Regions from separate parts of the Desulfomicrobium norvegicum genome, predicted to be linked through region 1. Evidence: predicted binding sites of a transcription regulator. Region 1 holds the regulator's gene; each other region holds the start of a gene.
What was found. Region 1 encodes sigma-54, which starts transcription at its own class of promoters, with help from an activator protein. Its sites were predicted from a motif close to CTGGCACGGNNNNTGCTT; they were not measured.
Positions count from the first base shown of each region.

Region 2: the regulator sigma-54 is predicted to act here: its motif matches at 1,664-1,681, upstream of nifJ (pyruvate:ferredoxin (flavodoxin) oxidoreductase).
Region 3: the regulator sigma-54 is predicted to act here: its motif matches at 5,278-5,295, upstream of BMZ24_RS04105 (OmpA/MotB family protein).

Region 1 is NZ_FOTO01000023.1:949-9,239, reverse strand. Features, by position in the region: gene lptB (LPS export ABC transporter ATP-binding protein) at 1-32, shown strand, start outside; gene rpoN (RNA polymerase factor sigma-54) at 139-1,566, shown strand; gene hpf (ribosome hibernation-promoting factor, HPF/YfiA family) at 1,637-2,179, shown strand; gene BMZ24_RS18885 (PTS sugar transporter subunit IIA) at 2,183-2,632, shown strand; gene rapZ (RNase adapter RapZ) at 2,657-3,544, shown strand; gene BMZ24_RS18875 (PTS sugar transporter subunit IIA) at 3,559-3,969, shown strand; gene BMZ24_RS18870 (PTS sugar transporter subunit IIB) at 3,972-4,436, shown strand; gene BMZ24_RS18865 (hypothetical protein) at 4,617-5,141, shown strand; gene BMZ24_RS18860 (manganese-dependent inorganic pyrophosphatase) at 5,232-6,152, shown strand; gene BMZ24_RS18855 (hypothetical protein) at 6,537-7,004, opposite strand; gene BMZ24_RS18850 (3'-5' exonuclease) at 7,167-7,700, opposite strand; gene hypE (hydrogenase expression/formation protein HypE) at 7,702-8,291, opposite strand, start outside.
Region 2 is NZ_FOTO01000014.1:51,547-59,381, reverse strand. Features, by position in the region: gene BMZ24_RS16500 (sigma-54-dependent transcriptional regulator) at 1-708, shown strand, start outside; gene BMZ24_RS16495 (hypothetical protein) at 705-908, opposite strand; gene nifJ (pyruvate:ferredoxin (flavodoxin) oxidoreductase) at 1,754-5,398, shown strand; gene BMZ24_RS16485 (L-lactate permease) at 5,479-7,191, shown strand; gene BMZ24_RS16480 (FAD-binding oxidoreductase) at 7,279-7,835, shown strand, end outside.
Region 3 is NZ_FOTO01000002.1:15,020-22,854, reverse strand. Features, by position in the region: gene BMZ24_RS04135 (HlyD family secretion protein) at 1-313, shown strand, start outside; gene BMZ24_RS04130 (DHA2 family efflux MFS transporter permease subunit) at 318-1,856, shown strand; gene BMZ24_RS04125 (CotH family protein) at 1,853-3,427, opposite strand; gene BMZ24_RS04120 (DUF4956 domain-containing protein) at 3,427-4,158, opposite strand; gene BMZ24_RS04115 (polyphosphate polymerase domain-containing protein) at 4,170-4,853, opposite strand; gene BMZ24_RS04110 (ferredoxin) at 4,995-5,177, opposite strand; gene BMZ24_RS04105 (OmpA/MotB family protein) at 5,317-6,204, shown strand; gene BMZ24_RS04100 (motility protein A) at 6,204-7,061, shown strand; gene BMZ24_RS04095 (N-acyl homoserine lactonase family protein) at 7,126-7,835, opposite strand, start outside.

The sequences.
Region 1 (8,291 bases):
AGGTTTACCTCGGTGAAGGATTCAGCCTCTAGCGGACACGATTTTCCAAGGATTGCCAGGGCCTAAGCTTTATGGCAGATTCGTTACTGGGTAGTTTTTTAGCCTGCAATCCTCTGACACGGTGAAACCAAATCAATTATGGGCCTTGAACTCCGACAAAACCTCAAGCTGACGCAGCAGCTAGTCATGACACCGCAGCTGCAGCAGGCCATCAAGCTGCTTCAGCTCTCCAGATTCGAGCTTCTCGAAGCCGTTCAGCAGGAGCTGCTTGAGAACCCTATGCTTGAGGAGGGGGTCAAGGAAATTTCCGAGGAGCACGAAATCCAGGCTCCGGCCGAAACACGCCCGGAAGTCTCCTACGAAGACGCGGAACTGATGCGCAACGCGGACTGGGAAAACTACCTCGGCGATTTTTCAAGCACCGCCAAGCAAGTGCAGTTCAAGGAGACCGAGGCCCTGGAGGAGATGATGTCCTACGAGGCCAGGCTCTCGGGCAAGCCCTCCCTGGACGGTCATCTGCTGTGGCAGCTGTGTCTGTCCAACATCACCGAAGAAGAGGAGATGATCGGCGAGGCCATCATCGGCAACCTCGATTCCCAAGGCTACCTGATGAGCACCGCCGAGGACATCGCCTCCGAGACGCTCTCTCCCCTGGCCCTGGTGGAGTCCATGCTGCATCGTCTGCAGCGCTTCGATCCCGTGGGCGTGGCCGCGCGGTCTCCACGGGAATGCCTGCTCATCCAGCTGGAAATGCTGGGCCAGGACGATCCCATCCTGCTTTCCCTGGTGGGGGATCATCTCGAAGACATCGAGAAGCGACGCTACAAACCGCTCCTGCGCAAGTTCAAGATTCAGATGGAGGACCTCAAGGCCTATCTGGACATAATCCAGTCCCTGGACCCCATGCCGGGAGCCAGTTACGGCAGCGAGAGCACCATATATGTCAGCCCGGATGTCTTCGTGTACGAATACGAAGGGGATTTCGTCATCGTCATGAACGACGACGGCCTGCCCAAGCTGCAGCTGAGCCCCTACTACATGGACGACATGCACCTCGCGGTCAAAGGCCCGGACCGTGAATACCTGCATGACAAGATGCGCTCTGCCATGTGGCTCATGAAGAGCTTGCACCAAAGGCAAAGAACATTATACAAAGTGGTTGAAAGCATTGTCAGGTTTCAGCGGGGGTTTTTCGAACACGGCGTGACCAAGCTCAAACCGCTCATCCTCAAGGATGTGGCCGACGACATTGAAATGCACGAATCCACGGTCAGCCGGATCACCACGAACAAATACGTGGCCACCCCGCACGGCATCGTGGAACTGAAATTTTTCTTCAATTCCGCGCTGGAAATGGATGATGGAACTCAGGTCGGATCCGAATCGGTCAAGGCCATCATCAAGAAAATGGTCAGCGAGGAAGACCCGAAGCACCCCTACAGCGACGAAAAAATCGCCGCGGTGCTGAAAGAACGGCTGGACGTGAACATCGCCCGGCGAACAGTGGCCAAATATCGCGCAGTGCTGGGGATCGATTCCTCATCCAAGCGCAAACAGGTTTTTTGACATCCCGCCCTTTGGGCCGCCCCTTCCGGACGGCAAAAAGGGCTGACCCTCAACAATCGAGGAGGCTTCCATGAGGATTACCTTCAATTTCAAAAACTTCGATCCTTCCGACCATCTGCGCAAATACGCCAAAGACCGCTTCGGCAAGCTCGCCAAATTCACGGCCGGCACCCCCGACGCTGAACTGCAGGTCAATCTCGAAGTGGAGAAATTCCGGCATATCGCCGATATAGTGCTGACGGGGAAGAACGTACATATCTCCGCCCGCGAAGACAGCGAGGACATGTACTCCACCGTCGACCTCGTCTGGGACAAGCTTGAGGCCCAGATGCGCAAGGTCCGCGACAAGGACAAGAGCCGACGCAAAGGCGGCAGCGACAGCACCCGCATGGACGCCGGGAGTTTCGAGGACGACGCGGATGCAAAGCGCAAGCCGGTCATCCAAAAGACCGACGACTTCTCGCCCAAACCCATGATCGTTGAAGAAGCCGCGCTGCAGCTTGAAAGCACGGACAACGAATTCCTCGTGTTCCTCAACGCCGAAAGCGAAAGGATCAATGTCATTTACCGACGCAAAACCGGCGACTTCGGTTTGATCGACCCCGGGGTATAGGGAATGAAGCTTGCTGAATACCTGGACAAGGATTTGATCATCTCCGACCTCTCGGCCAGGACCAAAACCGAGGTCCTGGCCGAACTCGTTTCGACGCTGTCGGCCAAATATCCCGATCTTGACCCCAAACGCGTGGCCCAGGTCCTCATGGACCGGGAAATGCTCGGGACCACCGGCATCGGAGACGGCATCGCCATCCCTCATGGCAAGCTGGACAGCATCGATCAGGTTCTGGTCATCGTCGGCCGCAGCCACGAAGGCGTGGATTTTGCCAGCCTGGACCACAAGCCGGCCAGCATCTTTTTCACGGTGCTGGCTCCCTCAAGCGTGGTGGGCCTGCATTTGAAACTCCTGGCCACGGTTTCCCGCCTGCTCAAAGACGGATCGTTCCGTCAGGCCTTTGCCGACTCCCCCGGTCAGGACGGGTTGTGGCAGCTGCTGCAGACCGTCTAGCAAGAACGTATTCGGAGAACTCCCATGCAGCCTCAACCTGAACAGAAAAACGTGGTCATTGTCTCCGGCATGTCCGGTTCAGGCAAAAGCACGGCGCTCAAGGTCTTCGAAGACATGGGCTTCTTCTGCGTGGACGGACTTCCGGCGCGCATGGCTCCGGCGCTCATCGAACTGTTCTTCAACTCCTCCGCCAAAGACTACCCCGGGCTGGCCATGGGCATGGACCTGCGCCAGCCCGACTTCGTGGGTCAGTGGAAGGAAGTGCTGCTTGATGTCCAGAAGTTTTCCGTGCGGCCGACCATCCTTTTCACGGATTCTTCCAACCAGATCCTGCTGCGCAGATATGCCACCACGCGCCGTCCGCATCCTCTGGCCTCGGGCAACCTGGGACTGGAGGGGGCGCTGGAACGGGAGCGGGAAATACTGGAACCCATCCGCGCGCAGGCTGATCTGGTCATCGACACGTCGCATTATTCAGTGCACGATCTCAGACGGGTCATTCAGGACAAGTGGGAGAGCCTTTCTTCCCGCAGCCAGGGCATGCGTGTGCATCTCATCTCTTTTGGCTTCAAGTACGGGGCCCCGGCCGAGGCGGACATGGTCACGGACCTGCGCTTTCTGCCCAACCCCTATTTCGACGAGGCCCTGCGCCCCATGTCCGGAAAAGACGAAGCCATCGCCCGGTACGTGCTGGACAGCAACCCCGGGCACGAATACCTGCGTCGGCTTTTGGAATTTCTTGATTTCACCCTGCCGCTTTATGCGTCGGAAGGGCGTTACCGCCTGACCATGGCTTTCGGATGCACGGGCGGCCGCCACAGGTCCGTGGCCGTGACCGAGGCCGTTCTGGCACATCTGCGCGAACAGGGCTTCAACGTATCTGTCGAACATCGGCATTTCAGTCTTGGATAATCTTTGGAGGAGTAATGGTTGGAGTGATCGTGGTGACCCATGGCCAGTTTGGCAAATATCTGCTTGAAGCGGCCCAGACGATTTTGGGGCCGCAGGAACAGTGCGCCCACATAGCCGTGGAAGGAACCGTGGAAATGAGCGCCCTGCTTTCGGACCTCAAATACACGGTCAAGCAGATGGAAACGGGTGACGGTGTCATCATCCTGACCGACATGTTCGGCGGTACACCGTCCAACATCAGCCTGTCTCTGCTCCAGCCGGGCAAGGTCGATGTCCTGTCCGGAGCGAACCTGCCCATGCTGCTCAGGGTTCTGGGCATGCGCACCCAGGATCTGTCCAAGCTCGCCCAAGACGCCAAGAACGCGGCCATTCAAGGCATCGTTGTCGCCGGTGAAGTATTGACCCGTAAAATCACCGAGGCCTAGCCGTGATCTGGTTCCGCATCGACAACCGCCTCGTGCACGGCCAGATCATCGAAGCCTGGCTTCCGCACATCAGGGCCAAGACCCTGCTGGTCGCCAACGACGACCTCGCCGCCGACGAATTGCGGCAGGAAATCATGAGCCTGGCAGTGCCAAGCGGCATCTCCTTTATGTGCTGCCAAGTCTCGGAGGTCGCTTCGATGCTGCGCAACGTCCGCAAGAGCGATCCGGATCAGCATGTCCTGATCCTCTTTTCCGACTGCGCCGATGCCAAGGCCGCGCACATGACCGGGCTGTCCTTTTCCCTGGTCAACATCGGCAATCTGCATTACGGACCGGGCAAGGAGCAGGTGTGCGAACACATCGCCCTGGGGGCGGAAGACCGCTCCTGCCTGAAATATTTCAAAGAGCACGGCGTGGAGATCGATTTCCGCTGCGTGCCTTCGGCAACGACCAAAATCAACTTGTGATGAATACTTCTCGAACCAAATCGGCATGATCGACACTCACGATCTCATCCTGCTGGCCGGAGGAAGTTTTTTTTTGCCCTCCTGTCCCTGACCCGGGTCGCCATAGACCTCGGCTTCGTTCATCGTCCGCTTTTCGCCGCCCTGCTCTGGGCGGGACTGAGCTTCAAACTCCAGCCGGCCTTGAGCGCGGGCATTTTTTTCGAGCTGCTCTGGCTTGATCTGTTTCCGGCCGGAACCTACATTCCGCCCCAGGCCCTTCTCTCGCTGATCGCCACCCTGACCATTCTGGCCTGCCTGCCGGATGCCGACATGCGCACCACAGTGCTTGTCGTCATCGCGACCCTGCCCCTGGCCTACCTTGGCGCGTGGATCGAACAACTCTACCGCAAACGGCAGAATGCCGGCTACAACCAACTTTTGACCTGGAACCGCAAGGGCAACATAAACACCTTCGCACCGCACCGGCTCACCGCCAGGGCCCTGGCCGAAATCCTGCTGCTCAATTTTTCAGTCCTCGCGCTCTGCCTGGTGCCGCTTCTGGCCGGGTTGAAAGCAATTCAACCCTGGATTTCAGGCGGCCCGCAGCCGACCTGGACCATGCTCTGGATAGCCGCCTGCGCCGGAGCCATTCTCGCCCTGCGTGTACGCAAGGCCTACGCTCTGGCCGCCGTCAGCGTGGTCCTTGGCGTCATCTTTGGCCTGTGACCTCCAATGTTCTCTCTTGGCAGCCGCGAATAATTGTGATATTTCGCACAATGTCTTTGTTCGCCAATAAACCCTTGTAGGAGGAATACCATGTCCGTTTATGTTTTTGGTCACAAGAATCCCGATTCCGATACCGTTTGCAGCGCCATCGCGCTGGCCGACCTGAAGAGCAAGCTCGGCGTAGCCTGCACCCCGACCGCCCAGGGCGAACTGGCCCCCGAGACCAAGTTCATCCTCGACAAGTTCGGCGTTGCCGCTCCTGCCGTGAAGACCGAATATGCCGGTGAAAAAGTTTTCCTGGTCGACACCTCCGACCTGGCTCAGCTGCCTGACGACATCAAGCAGGCTGAAGTCCTGGGCATCGTCGATCACCACAAGCTGGGTGATCTGACCACCTCCAGCCCCCTGGAATGCTGGATCTGGCCCGTTGGCTGCACCGCCACCGTCCTGACCGCCATGTACAAGTTCCACGGCATCGAAGTTCCCAAGAACATCGCCGGCATCATGCTCTGCGCCATCCTGAGCGACACCGTCATCTTCAAGTCCCCGACCTGCACCCCGGCCGACAAGGAAGCAGCTGCCGAACTGGGCAAGATCGCCGGTATCGCCGACCTGGCCGCCCTGGGCATGGAAATGTTCAAGGTCAAGTCCGCCGTTGAAGGCACCCCGGCCCGCGAGCTGGTTCTGCGCGACTACAAGGACTTCAACATGAACGGCACCAAGGTTGGCATCGGCCAGCTGGAAGTGGTCGACCTGTCCATCCTCGACGCCGTCAAGGGCGACCTGGCCGCCGACATCGCCGCACTGAAGGCCGAGAAGGGCAACCACTCCATCTTCCTGCTGCTGACCGACATCATGAAGGAAGGCTCCGAGATCCTGATCGCCTCCGACGACGCCTCCGTGGTCGAGAAGGCCTTCGGCGTCAAGCCCGTGGACGGAAAGGCATGGCTGCCCAAGGTCATGTCCCGCAAAAAGGACGTAGTGCCCAAGTTCGAAAAGGCTTTCGCCTAAGTCTTGGCTCTTTGAATGAAAGAAGCCCGTCCAGGTTCGCCTGGGCGGGCTTCTTGATTTCGGGCTGCTGTTTCGTTCCGTATTGGTGCGCGCAGAGGCGCGGCCGAAAGGCATTCATTCGCGGGCGACACGGACGGTCAAGAGAGGACCGCGGATCTGCGCGTCATTCCCGCGAAGGAGTCACTGCGGGGTGTGGCGGTTGGCCCGGACAGGGGGCGCCGACTGTCTGACTGAGCCAGGCATCGTTTGTTGAATCAGCGCTGGCCGCTTGAAAATCGGTGTGTGTCCGACAGCAGAGATGATTCAACTCTACGAGGCCCGCGAAGGAGTTTCGGCGGCCCCTGTCCGGGCCAACCGTCACACCCCGCTTCCGACCCAGGCTCACTACTGTACTTTCTCCCCGCCCACATCCGCCCGCAGGGCCGCGACCTTTCCGCGCAAATATTCCGCCACCAGATCGCCCATGTCGTCCGCGCCGGAATGCTTGCGTGCGTACTCCCGCAGATCGTCCTCGGTCTGCTTCTCCATGCGCTCCGATTCCATGAACATGAGAAAAACCAGGCCCAGGGCGGCGTTGTTTTCCACAGTGCCGTCGCACAGGTGCTGCAGCTGTTCATCAGGCACCGTCTCGAAAAGGCGCTCGGCAAACTCACCGATCCATTTGGAATACAGCTCGGGCATGAGATCCGGGATCAGCTCCGCCAGACGGCGCGCCGCGTCCTCCGGGACGTTGGGCATGGTCACCATGAAATACTCGGCCAGGGCTTCCTGGCGTCGTTCGGCACTGCCGGAGAATTTATCGAGGATGATCAGATAGATATGGGCCCGCATCTGGGCCTGGGACAAAGACATGTGTTCTCCTATCAGGCTGCCCCAAAACGGCGATCTGCTTCGTCACTGCTGAAAATCCAGACCCTCACGTATGAAAAATACGCTTCGGCCCTGGATTTTCTTTGTTCCTCGCATCTCACCATTTTGGAACAGCCTGAACATTTTGAATTTATCGACAGTCAGCTATACTCCGAAAGGAGCCAGACAGCGGGGATTCTGCGCCACGGCGGCCATGACAATGCGGGCGCAGGCCTCGGCGTCGGACCCGGCATGGTGATGATTGAGGTCAAGCCCCAGATAGCGGCACACGTCCGGCAATTTGGTCGGGCGCAGGTTCCACTGGTTGCGGGCCAGATCCACGGTACAAACAAAAGGCAGGCTCGGGGCGGGCAAACCGGCCATGGTGCAGCACGCGCCGAGCACCGAGCGATCGAAGCTGGCGTTGTGCGCGGCCAGAAAATCCGCATCCTCCAGAAACTGGGCATGCTCAATCCAGAATTCCCGGAAAGGCGGAGCGTCCTTTACGTCGGACCATTGGATGCCGTGCACGTTCACGCAAAACGGCGAAAAGCGCGAACGCGGCGGGCGGATCAGGCCATAGAGCCTGTCCACGATCTCGCCGCCGCGGACCTTGGTCAGGCCCACGGCGCAGGCGCTGTCGCGACGCGAATCCGCCGTTTCGAAGTCGATGGCCACGTAGGCCGGGAAAGCGTTCATATCAGCAGATGCGCGGCAACTGTTCGCCTTCGAGCATATCCATGAGCCGGGTTCCGCCGAGGGGCGTTTCCAGCACGACCTTTCCGGGGTGTTCGCTGCGGACGTTGCCGATCTGCACCGCGTCCGCGCCGAGCGGATCGGAACGCATGATGGCCAGGGCCGCCTCGGCGTGCTCCTGGGGCAGGATGCAGATGAACTTGCCCTCGTTGGCCAGATACAGCGGATCAAGGCCCAAAAAGGAGCAACCGCCGCTGACCTCGGGGCGAACCGGAATCTGCGATTCGAAAATCCGACACTCCACGCCCGACTGTCCGGCGATTTCGTTGAGGGTCGTGGCCAGACCGCCCCGGGTGGGGTCGCGCAGCACATGCACCTCGGGAATGGCCTCGAGCAGACGCACGATGAGGTGATTGAGCGAGGCGCAGTCCGAAAGCACGGGAGCCTCGAAGGTCAGCCCTTCGCGTTTGGACAGGATGGCCAGGCCATGATCGCCCATGAAGCCGCTGATCAGGATCGCATCCCCGGGCGCCGCCCGGTGTCCGCTCGGAGCCTCGGCCACGAAGATTTCGCCAATGCCCGTGGTGTTGATGA
Region 2 (7,835 bases), on a different contig from region 1:
GGCACGCTTTTTCTGGATGAAATCGGGGAGTTGCCGCTTTCGGCGCAGAAGACCTTCCTGCGCGTCCTGCAGGAGCGCCGCTTCAGGCCGGTGGGGTCGAATCAGGAATTGGAGAGTGATTTCAGGCTCATCTCGGCCACCAACCGGGACCTTGCGGCCATGGTCAAGGCCGGTGAGTTCAGGCAGGACCTTTTCTATAGCATCAACACCATCCAGCTGCATCTGCCCGCCCTGCGTGATCGCGAGGAAGACGTGATCATCCTGGCCCGTCACCATATCGACAAATTGTGCCGGCAACGCAACATTCCGATCAAGGAGATGGATCCGGAACTGGTCGAGATGCTCAAACGTTACGATTGGCCCGGCAACGTGCGCGAGCTTTTCAATACCATTGAACAGGCTTTTGTGCTTTCGGGAGCCGAAAAAACGGTCTATGCCCAGCACCTGCCTCAGGCGGTGCGTATTCGGGTCGCCAAGACCAAATTGGGCAAGGGAAGAGCGGATGGGGAAGCGGGGCCGGAGGAAGCGCTAGAGGAAGTGGAGGAGGCCCTGCCCACATTGAAGGACTTCAAAACGTCCAAAGAAAGGGAATATCTGCTCAGGCTCGTGGGCAGCCACGGCAAGGATATTCAGAAGATGCTGGCAGTCTCGGGGCTTTCACGGTCGCACCTTTATGCCATGCTCAAAAAGCACGATATCGAAGCCTAGTAATCCTGTTCTTCGTCCTGCTCTTTTCCGAGCCAGTATTCTTTCCAGGAATCAACGATATATTCCGTCTTGACCAGGACACTGTCGCCGTCGTTGATGCGCTGCTTTTGCATCGGGGTCAGCAGTTGTGACAGCTGCATCGTTTCGTTTTGCGACAATCCTCGAATCACGCCATTTTTCGTTATGCTTTTTCCTTTCATGTTAAACCTCCAGATAACCATATATAAAGCAGTTTTTGCCTTCCTGGCAAGCTGCCTGTTTCATTTTTTGTGCAAAATTGCTGCCAACGACTTTGCCGTATCGTGTTTCATTCTTTCACGGCATCCAAATAAATCCGCTTTTTCAGGATGTTGCCGCAGATGTTATTTTTTGCTTTCGCTTCTTGGGCTCAATATTTCATGAGAATTTTTGTGCAAATTTGAAACACCGGTCGCGTCAGGATGATACGATTCTTCCAAATTTGAAACTTCCGCAGGTCCATGGGATGTGCCTGTTCATGGTCCCGCAGGACGAGTCTGAAGCGAGACTGAAGAAAAATGGTTGTTTAGTCAACCAAATTGTATTACACTGGCGGGATCAATTCGAGTCCGGAAAATCGGACAGCGGCATGGCCCCGATCCTGGTAACGGTTCGTCCGAGGGGGCCCGGCAGGTGTGGGAATTTTTGGGATTGAGCGTCAATTTTCCTTTGTCGGAACTGATTAGGGGATTTTGTCGAAAGGTTTGTCCGAAAAAACGGACACCTGCCCAAAATCCCTTTTTTGACCATTAACCAGCCAATTAAGCGCGTTAACCGGATTGAAGTTGTATGTTTGCATTCCCGAACTAACGTGCTATTTCCAGGGAAAAATATTTATTGTCTTTTTTTTCAGACAAACCGGAAGGGGGGCTATGACAAATACGATCACTGTCTCATAAGTTTTTTTTATTTCAGTTGGTTAGGTGGTTTTGGTTATGTGGCACAAAACTTGTTTAAAGCGAACGGAAGCACGAGAAAAGTTGCGATATCGCTTGAAAACAACAACTTGGCTTTTAGGAGAAGATACATGGCAAAAAATATGAAAACCATGGATGGAAATACCGCAGTCACTCATATCGCCTATGCGATGAGCGATACGGCGGCAATTTATCCGATCACCCCTTCCTCCACCATGGGCGAGATCGCTGATGAGTGGGCCGCGCAAGGGCGCCTCAATATATTTGATCAGAAGGTCATGGTTCGCCAGATGCAGTCCGAAGCTGGCGCTGCCGGTGCTGTGCACGGTTCCCTGGCCGGTGGCGCGCTGACCTCCACCTTTACCTGTTCCCAGGGCCTTTTGCTCATGATCCCGAACATGTACAAGATTTCCGGTGAATTGCTTCCCGGCGTCTTCCATGTCAGCGCACGCGCCGTTGCCGCGCATGCCCTGTCCATCTTCGGCGATCATCAGGACGTCATGGCCTGTCGCCAGACCGGCTTCGCCATGCTGGCTTCCAGTTCCGTGCAGGAATGCATGGATCTGGCCCTAGTCGCGCATCTGTCCTCCATTGAATCGAGCATCCCCTTCCTGCACTTCTTCGACGGCTTCCGCTCTTCCCACGAAATTCAGAAGATCGAAGTCATCGACTACGAAGACATCAAGAAGGTCGTCAATCACGAGGCCATCGCCGAATTCCGTGAACGCGCCATGAGCCCGGCCAATCCGTCCATTCGCGGCACCGCCCAGAATCCCGACATTTATTATCAGGGCCGCGAAGCTTCCAATGTCTACTACGATCAGCTCTCTTCCATCGTGGTGGAGCAGATGAAGAAGGTCACGTCCATCACCGGTCGTTCCTACAAGCCTTTCGACTACGTCGGTCATCCTCAGGCCGAGCGCGTCATCGTGGCCATGGGTTCTTCCTGTGAAACCATCGAGGAAGTGGTGCGCCACCTCCTGGCCAAGGGCGAGAAGGTCGGCCTGGTCAAGGTCCGCCTGTATCGTCCGTTCCTGCCTGAGTACTTCCTGCAGGTTCTGCCCGCCACGGCTTCCGTCATCACCGTGCTCGACCGCACCAAGGAGCCCGGCGCCAAGGGCGATCCGCTGTACAAGGATATCTGCACTGCCTACATGGAACGCGGGGAGATGCCCGAGATCGTCGCCGGCCGTTATGGCCTGGGCTCCAAGGAGTTCACCCCGGCCATGGTCAAGGCCGTGTATGACAACATGATGGTCGCTCAGCCCAAGCATCACTTCAACGTCGGCATCGAAGACGATGTGACCCACACCTCCCTCGACGTGCCGGCCTTCGCCGACACCACCCCGGCCGGCACCGTGCAGTGCAAGTTCTGGGGCCTGGGCTCCGACGGAACCGTCGGCGCCAACAAGGAAGCCATCAAGATCATCGGCGACAACACCGACATGTACGCACAGGGTTACTTTGCCTACGACTCCAAGAAGTCCGGCGGCATCACCGTTTCCCACCTGCGCTTCGGCAAGGAGCCCATCCAGTCCACTTATCTGGTCAACGCGGCCGATTACATCGCCTGCCACAAGGCCAGCTACGTGCACACCTACGACGTGCTCGACGGCATCAAGGACGGCGGCACCTTCGTCCTGAATTCCAATTGGACCGCCGAGGACATGGAGAAGGAACTGCCCGCTTCCATGCGCCGCACCATCGCCAAGAAGAACCTCAAGTTCTACAATATCGACGCGGTCAAGATCGCAGCCGAAGCCGGCCTTGGCAACCGCATCAACATGGTCATGCAGACCGCCTTCTTCAAGCTGGCCAACGTCATGCCCTTCGAAGAGGCCGTCGCGCTCCTGAAGAAGGCCATCAAGAAGGCCTATGGCAAGAAGGGCGACAAGATCGTCAATATGAACATCGCGGCCGTTGATCAGGCTTCCGCCAACCTGATCGAGATCAAGGTCCCGGCCGCCTGGGCCGACGCGGCTTGCGACTGCGCCTCCGAGCAGGATGTTCCTGATTTCGTCAAGAACGTCATGCGTCCCATCCTGGCCCAGAAGGGCGACAGCCTGCCTGTCTCCGCCTTCGAGCCCGACGGACTGTTCCCCGTGGCCACTTCCCAGTTCGAAAAGCGCGGCGTGGCCATCAACGTGCCCGAATGGATCGCGGCCAACTGCATCCAGTGCAACCAGTGCTCCTTTGTCTGCCCGCACGCGGCCATCATCCCCGTGCTGCTGACCGAAGAAGAGATGGCCGACGCTCCCGAGACCTTTGAGACCCTCGACGCCATGGGCAAGGAATTCAAGGGCATGAAGTTCCGCATGCAGGTCAACACTCTGGACTGCATGGGTTGCGGTAACTGCGCCGACATCTGTCCGGCCAAGAACACCGCCCTGGTCATGAAGCCCCTGGAGACCCAGACCGGACGCGAAGTGCCCAACTACGACTTCTCGGTCACCGTTCCTTTCAAGGACAACCTGACCCGCCGCGACACCGTCAAGGGCAGTCAGTTCCAGAAGCCGCTGATGGAATTCTCCGGCGCCTGCGCCGGTTGCGGCGAGACTCCGTATGTAAAAGTCATGACCCAGCTCTTCGGCGAGCGCATGATCATCGCCAACGCCACGGGCTGCTCCTCCATCTGGGGCGCTTCGGCTCCGACCACTCCGTACACGGTCAACGCCGACGGTCATGGTCCTGCCTGGGGCAACTCCCTGTTCGAGGATGCGGCCGAATTCGGCTACGGCATCCAGATGGCTTATGCCCAGCGTCAGGCCAAGCTGGCCGACCTGGTCGCCAAGGCCCTGGAAGGCGAACTGCCTGAAGATCTGGCCGAGGCCTTCAAGGGTTGGCTCGAAAATCGCGCCAACGCCGAAAAATGCAAGGAATACGGCGACAACATTCGTGACATCCTGGCCTTCATGAACCGCGACGAACTGCTCGACGCCATCTATGAGCGCGAAGAGCTGTTCGCCAAGAACTCCTTCTGGATCTTCGGCGGTGACGGATGGGCCTACGATATCGGCTATGGCGGGCTGGACCACGTTCTGGCCTCTGGCGAAGACATCAACGTTCTGGTGATGGACACGGAAGTGTACTCCAACACTGGCGGACAGTCCTCCAAGGCGACTCCGCTTGGTTCCATCGCCAAATTCGCTGCCGCAGGAAAGCGGACAGGGAAGAAGGATCTTGGACGCATGGTCATGAGCTACGGCTATGTCTATGTAGCCACGGTTTCCATGGGCTACGACAAGCAGCAGCTTCTGAAGGCCCTGCGCGAGGCGGAAGCCTATCCCGGACCGTCCCTGATCATCGCCTACGCTCCGTGCATCAACCAGGGACTTCGCAAGGGCATGGGCAAGACCCAGCTCGAATCGAAGCTGGCAGTACAGTCCGGCTACTGGCCGCTGTACCGCTACAATCCCCTGCTCGCGGATGAAGGCAAGAATCCGTTCATCCTGGACTCCAAGGCTCCGGACGGAAGCATCCAGGAATTCCTGGCCAGCGAAAACAGATACGCCCTGCTCGAAAAGATCGCGCCCGAAGACTCCAAGAGACTGCGGACCCAGATCGAGCAGGATTATCTGCAGCGTTTTGAAATGTACGAGTATCTTGCCAAGCAGGTGCCTACGACGGTTAAGGCGGCTTCCGCTCCCGTCGCCGCTCCTGCAGCGGGCGAGGGTTGTACATTGACGGCGACGGCGGAGCATGCGGGGGCCAACAAGCCTGGCGAGCCCTGCGATGACGGCCGCGCCGGCAAATAGGTAAAGGCAAGCTGCCGGTCCGAGAGGGTGGGGTCCCTTTCGGACCGGCGGTCCATTCATCAGTTTTATTGGAGGGAGATATGTCAATTCCTGTCTTGGCAATGGTGGCTCTGTTGCCTATTTTGGTGGCTCTTGTACTGATGGTCGGCATGCGCTGGCCTTCTACCAAAGCCATGCCTCTTGCATGGCTTGTGTGTGCCCTCGGCGCAATTCTCGCATGGAATCTGCCCGTCGGTTATGTCGCGGCCCTGTCGCTTCAGGGTATCGTGGTCGCCATCGGCGTCTTGATCATCGTCTTCGGCGCGATCATCATCCTGTACACCCTGAAATATTCAGGAGGAATGGAAACCATTCAGTACGGAATGCAGGGCATCAGCCGTGACAAGCGTATCCAGGCCATCATCATCGGCTTCATGTTCGCGGCATTCATCGAAGGCGCGGCCGGATTCGGCACGCCCGCCGCACTGGCCGCACCGCTGCTCCTGTCCCTGGGCTTCCCGCCCCTGGCCGCAGCGGTCATCTGTCTGGTCTTCAACTCCTTCCCCGTATCTTTCGGCGCGGTCGGAACACCCATTCTCGTCGGCCTCAAGTTCCTGGACCCGCTGGCCAAGGCAGCAGTCGCTTCCGGCGTACCCGGGCTGAACTTCGTAGATTTCGGTTCCTTCGCCAAGGTCATCGGCCAGTGGGCGACCGTCATGCATGGCCCGATGATCTTCATCCTGCCCATCTTCATGCTCGGCTTCCTGACCCGCTTCTTCGGCAAGAACAAGTCCTGGAGCGAAGGCTTCGCCGCATGGCAGTTCTGTGTTTTCGCCGCCGTGGCTTTCATTGTTCCCTACCTGACCTTCGCATGGCTGGTCGGTCCTGAATTCCCGTCCCTGATCGGTGGTCTTGTCGGCCTCGGCATCATCGTGGCCGGCGCCAAGGCCGGATTCTGCGTGCCCAAGGAAAGCTGGGATTTCGGCCCGCAGTCCACTTGGGACGCTGAATGGACCGGTACCATCGCCACGGCCACCAACACCGAGTTCAAGGCTCACATGAGCCAGTTCAAGGCATGGCTGCCCTACATCCTGATCGGCGCCATCCTGGTCGTTACCCGTATCCCCGAACTGGGCCTCAAGGGCATCCTGGCCGCCCAGTCCATTCCCTTCAAGAACATCCTTGGCTATGAGGGCGTTTCCGCCTCCATCCAGTACCTGTACTTGCCCGGCACCATTCCTTTCATGCTGGTCGCACTGTTGACCATTCTGATCCACGGCATGAAGGGTTCTGCCGTCAAGCAGGCCTGGACCGAGTCCTTCGTCAAGATGAAGGCCCCGACCATCGCGCTCTTCGCCGCAGTGGCCCTGGTTTCCATCTTCCGCGGTTCCGGCGTTGCCGATATCGCCCTGAACCCCAACAGCTACCCCTCCATGCCCCTGGCCATGGCCAAGACCGTTGCCGCTTTCGCGGGCAACGCATGGCCGATGCTGGCCTCCTATGTCGGCGGCCTGGGTGCGTTCATCACTGGATCGAACACGGTCTCCGACCTTCTGTTCGCCGAATTCCAGTGGGGCGTGGCCCAGCAGCTTGAACTGCCCCGTCAGATCATCGTCGCCGCTCAGGTCGTCGGTGGCGCCATGGGCAACATGGTCTGCATCCACAACATCGTGGCTGTCTGCGCCGTGACCGGCCTCATCGGCCGCGAAGGCATGATCCTGAAGCGCACATTCTGGCCCTTCCTGATCTACGGCATTGTCGTAGGCATCGTGGCCAGTCTCATGAGCTTCGTCTTCCTGCCGCATCTGTTCTAAGTTACCAGGCGGTCCCGAAGGTTCGCGCAAGGCTTTCGGGACCGCATTTCATGAGAATCCATAAGAATCTCACGCAAGGAGAGAATAATGATTTCGACGAGTCTGCTCACTGAGTTCAAGACCCTGCTGGGCAAAGATAATGTCCTCGATAGCGAGTCCGACCGGCACTCCTATTCATATGATGCCGCAGTTCTCGACGCGGTCATCCCCGAGCTGGTCCTGCGTCCGACAAACAGCGAGCAGCTGGGCAGAACCGTGGCCTTGTGCAACGAAAACAAGCTGCCCATGACCGTTCGCGGCGCCGGTACCAATCTGAGCGGCGGCACCATTCCCACCAAGGAACATGGCGTCGTCATCCTGACCAACGGTCTCAACAAAATTTTGGAAATCAACGAACAGGATCTCTACGCCGTGGTCCAGCCCGGCGCAGTCACCGCCAAGTTCGCGGCCGAAGTGGCCAAGCGCGGCCTGTTCTATCCGCCCGATCCGGGCTCCCAGGCCGTGTCCACCCTGGGCGGCAACGTCGCCGAGAACGCGGGCGGCCTGCGCGGCCTGAAATACGGCGTGACCAAAGACTACGTCATGGGCGTCAATTTCTGGAACGCCGAAGGCGAATACATCAAGTCCGGCGGCAAGACCGTCAA
Region 3 (7,835 bases), on a different contig from region 1:
GCTTGTGCCCCTGCACCAGGACCAGCTCTGGATCACGGCCAATTTCAAGGAGACCCAGCTGGCCCGGGTGCGGCCCGGACAGAGGGTCGACATCGAGGTGGACACTTTTCCCGACCGGGAGTTCTCGGGCCGGGTGGAGTCGGTCATGGCCGGTACGGGCGCGGTTTTTTCCCTCTTTCCCCCGGAGAACGCCATGGGCAACTACGTGAAGGTAGTGCAGCGCATTCCGGTCAAGATCGTTCTTGAATCGGCCAATGCGACGGACAGCCTGCGGCTGGGCATGAGCGTCGTCCCGACCATCCATCTGGACTAGATCCATGGCTCCGGCGCGCGCCACGGGCAAGTGGCTCATCACCCTCAGCGTCATGATCCCGACGCTGCTGGAAATACTCGATACCTCCATCGCCAACGTGGCGCTGGGGCATATCCAGGGCTCCCTGTCCGCCGGTCAGGACGAGGTGACCTGGGTTCTGACCTCCTATCTGGTCGCCAACGCCATCGTCATTCCCATGAGCGGCTGGCTGGCCCGGATCATGGGGCGCAAGAACTACCTCATGGCCTCGGTGACCCTGTTCACCCTGGCCTCCATGCTTTGCGGCCTGGCCCAGAGCCTTGAAGCACTGGTCGTGTTCCGGATCATCCAGGGCATCGGAGGCGGCGGCCTGCAGCCCATGTCCCAGGCCATCCTGCTTGAGACCTTTCCGCCCCGGCAGCGCGGGCTGGCCATGGCCATCTTCGCCATGGGCGCCGTCCTTGGCCCTATCCTGGGGCCGCTGCTTGGCGGGTACATCACGGACAATTATTCCTGGATCTGGATATTCTACATCAACGTGCCGCTGGGCATTCTGTCCCTTTTCATGTGCTGGTCCTTCATCTTCGACCCCTCCTATCAAGAGCGCCGCGTGGCCGGGGAAAAGGTGGACTATCTGGGCCTTGCGCTCCTGTCCGTGGGGCTTGGCTGCCTGCAGATCGTGCTCGACAAGGGGCAGGGAGACGACTGGTTCGCCTCGCAGCACATAGTGATACTGAGCATCCTGGCTGCGATCTGCCTGTGCGCGCTGGTGTGGTGGGAGCTTCGGCATTCCAACCCGATCATCAATCTGCGCACCTTCCGCTATCCCAATTTCGCGGCCGGCAACGTGGTCATGTTTTTCGGATTTTTCGCGTTTTTCGGGTCCATCGTGCTTTTGCCCATGTATCTGCAGAACCTGATGGGCTACACGTCCTATCTGGCAGGTCTGGTCCTTGGGCCAAGCGGAGCCATCATGCTCCTGCTCCTGCCTGTGGCGGGGAAACTCACGGAAAAGATCGACGCCCGTTTTCTGCTTTGTTTCGGACTGACGGTTTCGGGTTTTTCCCTTCTGTTCATGTCCAATTTCACCCTGCAGATCGACATCGATACGGCCATTCACGGGCGTAACATCCAGGCCATCGGCATCGCCTTCTTCTTCGTGCCGCTGTCGTATCTGACCATGGCCTTCATCCCGCGCGAGAGCATGAACAACGCTTCGGCCCTCTTCAATCTGCTGCGCAATCTGGGCGGGTCCTTCGGCACGGCCTTCGTGACCACCGTTCTGGCCCGTCGGGCCCAGGTGCACCAGCATCATCTGGTCGAACACCTGACGCCCTACGATCCACCGTTCACGCAGGCCCGCGACGCCCTGGAAAAATTCATGGGGCTCGATCCCGTGCAGGCCGCAGGAGTCATCTACAGCCATGTGCTCAAGCAGGCCGCATACATGGCCTACGTGGACGTCTTCTACATCCAGGCCCTGTTCTTCTTTGGATTGGCGGTGTTCATGTGGATCATCAAAAGGCCCGACCACGGCACGCACATGCCCGAAGGCATGCACTAGGACCCGGGCTGGGAGGGCAGGAAGACGGCGCGGATCCGCGTATCGTGTTCCAGGGCAAGCTCAAGGCGGCGCTGAAGGATTTTCCGGCCGTCCAAGATCCAGTGCGAAAAGTCGCGGTCCGGGCGCGGCTCCAGGGTGACCTTCTGCCCTTGAAAATACAGCCCTTCATATTCCCCGGGCGTATCCTGCCCATCGATCAGGACCGGTTCAGGGCTCTGCACCTGGCAGGCAACAACCTCTGGCGCTTTCAGGTCGGCCACGGATTCGGCCATGAGGAGAGCGCGGCGCTCAAGCAGATAGGATAACGCCAGTTCTTCGTCGAAGCATTCAATTCCGGTCTCTTTTTCCAGCCGCGCATAGTGATCGACGCGCTCCGTGATCCATTCCCGGCTCAGGCGGTGGTTGATGCTCCAGGTCAGCCGCCACAGCATCTCTTCTCTGAAACGCGGGCTCGAATCCCACATCCCTTTGAAGACAGAGGCCCGCATGCCGTGGGCGTCGCGGAAGTTCTTCCAGCCTGCCCGGTTGGCGGGAATTCCGTTTGCACGAAGCCCGGCAAAGGCCAGATCGGCATCCCATAGCACGCTGCGCCAGCGTGGGGCAGGCTCCGTCTCGTCCAGCAGAAAGGCTCCCTGATTCCAGTCCTGCCATTGCAGAAAGGCAAAGGTGGTCATGGCATTCATGAAGTCGCTCATGTCCAGTATGCCTGACACGCGGTCATAGTCCCACAGGCCGAAGAAAGGGTCGACGCGCAGGCGCAGGGCTTTGTACCGGGCCGTGTCCAGGACCGAGTTTTCGGATTCGAGCATGTAAAAGGCGAAGTCCTTGTGTCCGAGCTTGCGCTCCCAGTGGGTGCGGTTGACGTGTTCGCTGGCCAGGCCCAGACCGAGATTCTCGCCGTTTCTGCAAAGCAGGATGGGAGCATAGTCCGGCGTGATCGATCCGATGCGCCGGGCCACGTCGAAGGCGAGCATATTCACGAAGCCGGGGATCAGGTTCTTTTCCGTGCGTGTGACCACCTTGCGGATCTTCATTTCCGAACCATCAAGGAACGCCGCGCCGGGGACACTTTTCTGCCCGTAGCTGTTGCGAAAATAGAGGCGAAAACTGTGCAGCATGTCGCGCGTGTCGCGATTGCCCTGCAGGCGGATTCCAGCGGGCGCGGCCAGGAGCTCCCGTCCGTTTTGCATGACCACGACTCCTGCCGGACGCTCCCAGTTCCGTCCGCGTTCGCGGCTGTGGGCCTTGAGCCCGGTTTCCGGATCATGGAGATCTTCGTCCGCGACGCGAATGGCCACCACCCGCATGGCGGAATCGGCCAAGGGAAGTGCGTCTTTTCGGGCCGCGGCGATCAGGGCCGAGGCATCCTGTTTTTGTCTTGGGATGGTTACGGGGAGACCCTGCTTGGCGAGCAGGGATGACTTGCGCGAACTGCCCAGGTCGTCCCTGAGCACGGCGATGCGCCAGGAGCGCTCCTCTCCCCAATGGTGCAGGCGCAGTCCGAAGTAGACCAGAATCAGGCCGCAGAGAATCAGCAGCAGGACCGAAAGGCGTCGCAGAGACCTTGGCATCAGATGCTGACCTGGTCGTTGAACATGGAGACGGTGGCCCCTTGGGCGCAGGTCAGGGCGTGTCCGCGTACGCGGGTCAGCAGGTCGGGACTGCCCTTGGCGAAGCGCAGGGTCACTGCCGCGCCTTCGCCGGTTTCAACCACGGAGATGACCCGTACGCCGGCAATGCCGGTGACGCTGGGCAGGAATTCCGTCGAGGACGATTCGGCGTTGCTTCCGGGCAGGTTGACCAGGATCGTGCCCTGTTCGCTGGCGGCCAGGGGCAGGCCGCGCCAATTGATGAGGAACAGGCCGAAGGTCGAAACGGCCAGCAGGATGAGCAGGAAAAGGAGGTTGAAGGTCGCGCAGGAAATCGCGGTGGCGATGGTCAGCATGATGAATCCGACTTCTTCGGGCTCCTTGATGGGCGTACGGAAACGGACGATGGACAGCGCGCCAAGCAGGCCCAGCGACAGGGGCAGGGAAAACTGTACGCAGATGAAGATCGCCGTGACCGAAATGCCCAGAAGCGGAAAGGAGCGATAGGCGAGGCTCCCTGTGCCGCGCGGCCGGTAGAAGCGGACATAGAGGCGCGAGATGTACAGGGACGCGAAGAAGGAGACCAGGAGCAGGATGAAGAAGGTGGTCAGGCCGATGTTCGCCATCTCTTCATGACCGGATGTTCCTGATTTGATCAGCGCCTCGTATATGTTGGCCAGAAAATCCACGCTGCTCGGGATGAGTTCGTTCACGAAAGGTCTCCTTAGATATGGTGCTGCATCAGGCTCTGGTAGCAGTGCAGGTATTTGGAAAAGGAATCGGGCCGCAGGCCCATGGTCATGAGGGGCGCGAGATATTGAGGGAGGCTCGCGAGACTTCCCTTCGTTTCGATCACGGCGAAAGAGAGCATCGGCGATCCTGCTGGGCCGGGACAGGACAGGGCGTGACGCGATGCGTGGATGTCCTGATCCAGGGCGATGCGGACGCCGGTCATGGGATCAATGAAGCGCATCCTGCGATAGCTGACCACAAAAACAGGACGGGTCGAGGCGCAAAGCCCCACGCCTTTCGTGGCGAGCAGGGCGGGTAGGGCCGCCAGTTCAGGATCGCCCAGGGACATCCCCGCGAGCTCCAGTCCTGTGCGTGAGACCCGTATGCGCACCTTGCGCTGCAGGCCGCCTTCCTTGATTTTGGCTTCGAGGAAGGCCGGCCCGTTGTCGGGCTTGAAATCCCAGTCCCCGTACCAGCGCAGGCGGACCTTGGCCTTGAAGTAGGTGCTGTCGATCTTTTCAGTCAGAAATTGCAGGTCGAGGGTGTCGTAATAGATGCTGTGCACCGTGGCCGCGGCGAAATTTGGATCGGGCAGGCAGTGCGCGCTGATGATGGCCCTGGCCAAAAGGGCCTGGGCCATGTCGAGGACATATTTTTTTTCGGTGCGTGATTCCATGTGTTATTGGCCTTGCGTTCCATGCCTGAGTCAGCATGCAAAGCCGCACCTTGTGCACAACGAAGTAAAATCGCAAGCATTTGTTGGAGGCCAAAGAAAAGGGGGCGCCGAGCCCCCCCCTCTTTAGGTTGAAAAGTCGGGTTATTCCTTGCTGATGGCTTCCACCGGACAGGCGTCGATGGCGTCCTGGGCGCATTCGGCTGTGGAGTCCGGGGCCGTGACCATGGCTTTTTCTTCGCCGTCGATCATGGCAAAAACTTCAGGACAAAGTTCCACACAACTTTCGCAGCCGATGCATTCTTCGTGGTCGATCACTATGGTCATGATTCCTCCAGGTTGGGGTTACGTTTGGTTTTTGCCATACAGCTTTCCAGATGTCCGTGCAAGCCGTGGTGAGTTTGGGATTGCTTGATCGTTTTTTTCGTTGGCATGAATTTGGCTCATGCTTAGGCGGAGGATTCCCATGCGAGAACCAACACCTGAAATCATGCGCGACGTGTCGGCGCGGCTTTCCCGCCCCGGGCCTGGCAAGCGGGCCATGGAAGGCGCGGCAGAGCCCTTTGGCGGTATAAACGGCGTTGATGGAGAGCATCCCGGCGGGAACGCTTTCGGTCAACACTTTGACATTTTTGCCCGGGAGCAGCAGCTCCGGCCCGCCAGTTGGGTCATCTGCTGGTCGGATCTGATGATGACCATGTTCATCATGTTCGCCGCGCTCTACATCTTTCAACTGCCCAAAATTCAATATAAATCGGTTTCGGAATTCTCCGTGCAGGCCTTGCCGCTGGGGACCGAAACCATTCCGCCCCAGGCTTTGGCCGGATCGATTCTGGATCGTCTGCACGACCGCTTGCGTGATCTGATCGCGCGCGATGGGCTGCAAGCCGTGGTCATGGTGCAGTCGGTTCCGGGAAAATCATTGCATGTGGTGCTCCCGGGCGATTTTCTTTTTGAAGGAAGCGGCACCGTTCTGCGGGGCGATGTCAAAAAAACGCTGCTGGACATGGGCGAAATCCTGGGCAGCGCGCCGCATGTCCTGTCCGTGGTCGGCCATGCGGCGCCCGATGGTGCGGCGGTGGGGGCCATGGGACCCTGGGAGCTGTCGGTGGCCATGGCCTCCGATGTGGCGAATTTCTTGATGCTGGACGCGGGTCTGTCCGCCGGGCGTATGCTCGTGGCCGGGTACGGGGATCAGCGCCCGTTGGTGGATGGTGACGGCATCCGCGTCGGCTGGCGCGTGGAATTGGTCTTGAGTTCGGAAAATCCGACGGAGCCTCTGCCCACGGTGAATGCCCCGACCGGAGATGGGTTTCGGCAATGGCTTGCCGCATCGAAGCCGGGAGAGCGATGATGGAAGGAAAAACGATTCTGGGCCTGCTGCTCTGCGCCCTGATTTTTGGAGCAGGTTTCGTGATCAGCGGTGATGTGGGACAGTATTTCAACCTGTCCGCGTTCCTGATCGTCTTCGGCGGCTGCCTGGGCACGGCCATCGCCAGCTTCCGGATGGAACGCCTCGGGTATGTAGGCAAGGTGCTGCGCAATTCCTACCGCTCGCGAATGAAGGAGCCGTCCGCCATAGTCGAGATATTGGTGGACCTGTCGGTCAAGAGCCGGATTCGCGGGCTGCACACCCTGGTCGAGGACGAGCGCGAGACCTCCATCATGTTTCTGCGGCGGGCCCTTGGTTTTGTGGTCGACAATTACTCCCGGGAGCAAACCACCGACATCCTGAACACGGAGATGTATTTCTTCAAGCAGCGCCGCGATGAATCCGAGCGCGTGCTGCGGGTCATGGCCGACATCTGTCCGGCCATCGGGCTGGCGGGCAGCGTGGTGGGGCTTATCGGCATGCTTTCCGGCGTGAATGACACGGGGGTTGTGCTGGCGACCATTCCCATTGCCCTGACTTCGACTCTTTACGGCGTCATCCTGGCCAATTTCGTCTTCCTGCCGCTGGCTGCGCGGATTCGCGAGGTCACGGACCACGAACTTCTGCTCCAGAAGATCATCATCGAGGGCGTGCGGGCCATTCAGAGCGAACTGAACCCCCGCGTGCTCGAAGTGAAGCTCAAATCCTTTCTCACCCCGTCGGCGCGAGAGGGGCAGCTTGTCTCCCTGGCTCGCATCAAGGAGCGATTTCGGATCGATGATCGCGAGGAGGATGCGCCGGTCATGCCTGCGCCGGAGGGGGTGGGTGCAACGCTTTGAAGACGGATCGAATTCAAAGAGACGGCCGCCGGACCGGGAGGTTCAGCGGCCGTCTTTTTTATTGTCAGTCGTAGTATTCCGGGGCCTTCTTTACGGACTTCCATGATTCGGGGTCGTGTCCCGTGACGATCTTCGCGCCGCGGGTCTGTTCCAAATGACGCATCCTGTTCACGCTCTTGACGGTTTCTCCGGCGCTCCACATCAGGCCGGGCAGGATGCCGTCGTCGAGATTGGCCTGGGTGTAGCAAGAGTCGGCCGAGAAGAACATGGGGCCGCTGTTAGGGAGGTTGACCAAGATCGATTGGTGGCCGGGCGTATGACCAGGGGTGAAGTATATGACGATCGAACCGTCGCCGAAGAGGTCGAAGCCGTCTTGGGCCCAGCCCTCGAGAATGAGCCAGTCAACGTCCTTGTCGAAGTCCTTACGGATGTAAGCCGCCTTCATGTATGGATCCGGGACATAGGCGAAGTGGAGTTCATCCCGCTGGACGACATAGCGGGCGTTGGGGAAATGACCCACCCCGCCGGCATGATCGAGATGGAGATGGGACAAGATAACGTACTTGATTTCATCTGGCGAACAGCCGATTTTCTTGATCGCGTTCACGCACCACTGGTCTTCGCTCATGACGGGATCGTACGCGGCGACGATGCCGCCCCAGTGTTTTTCCTTATCGTGGATGGTCTCGTAGGCGTTGCCGGTGTCAAAGAGGACTTTGCCTTTGGGATGGTCGATCAGGAAGAAGGGGACCGGGACGTCGAAGGCCTGCCCCA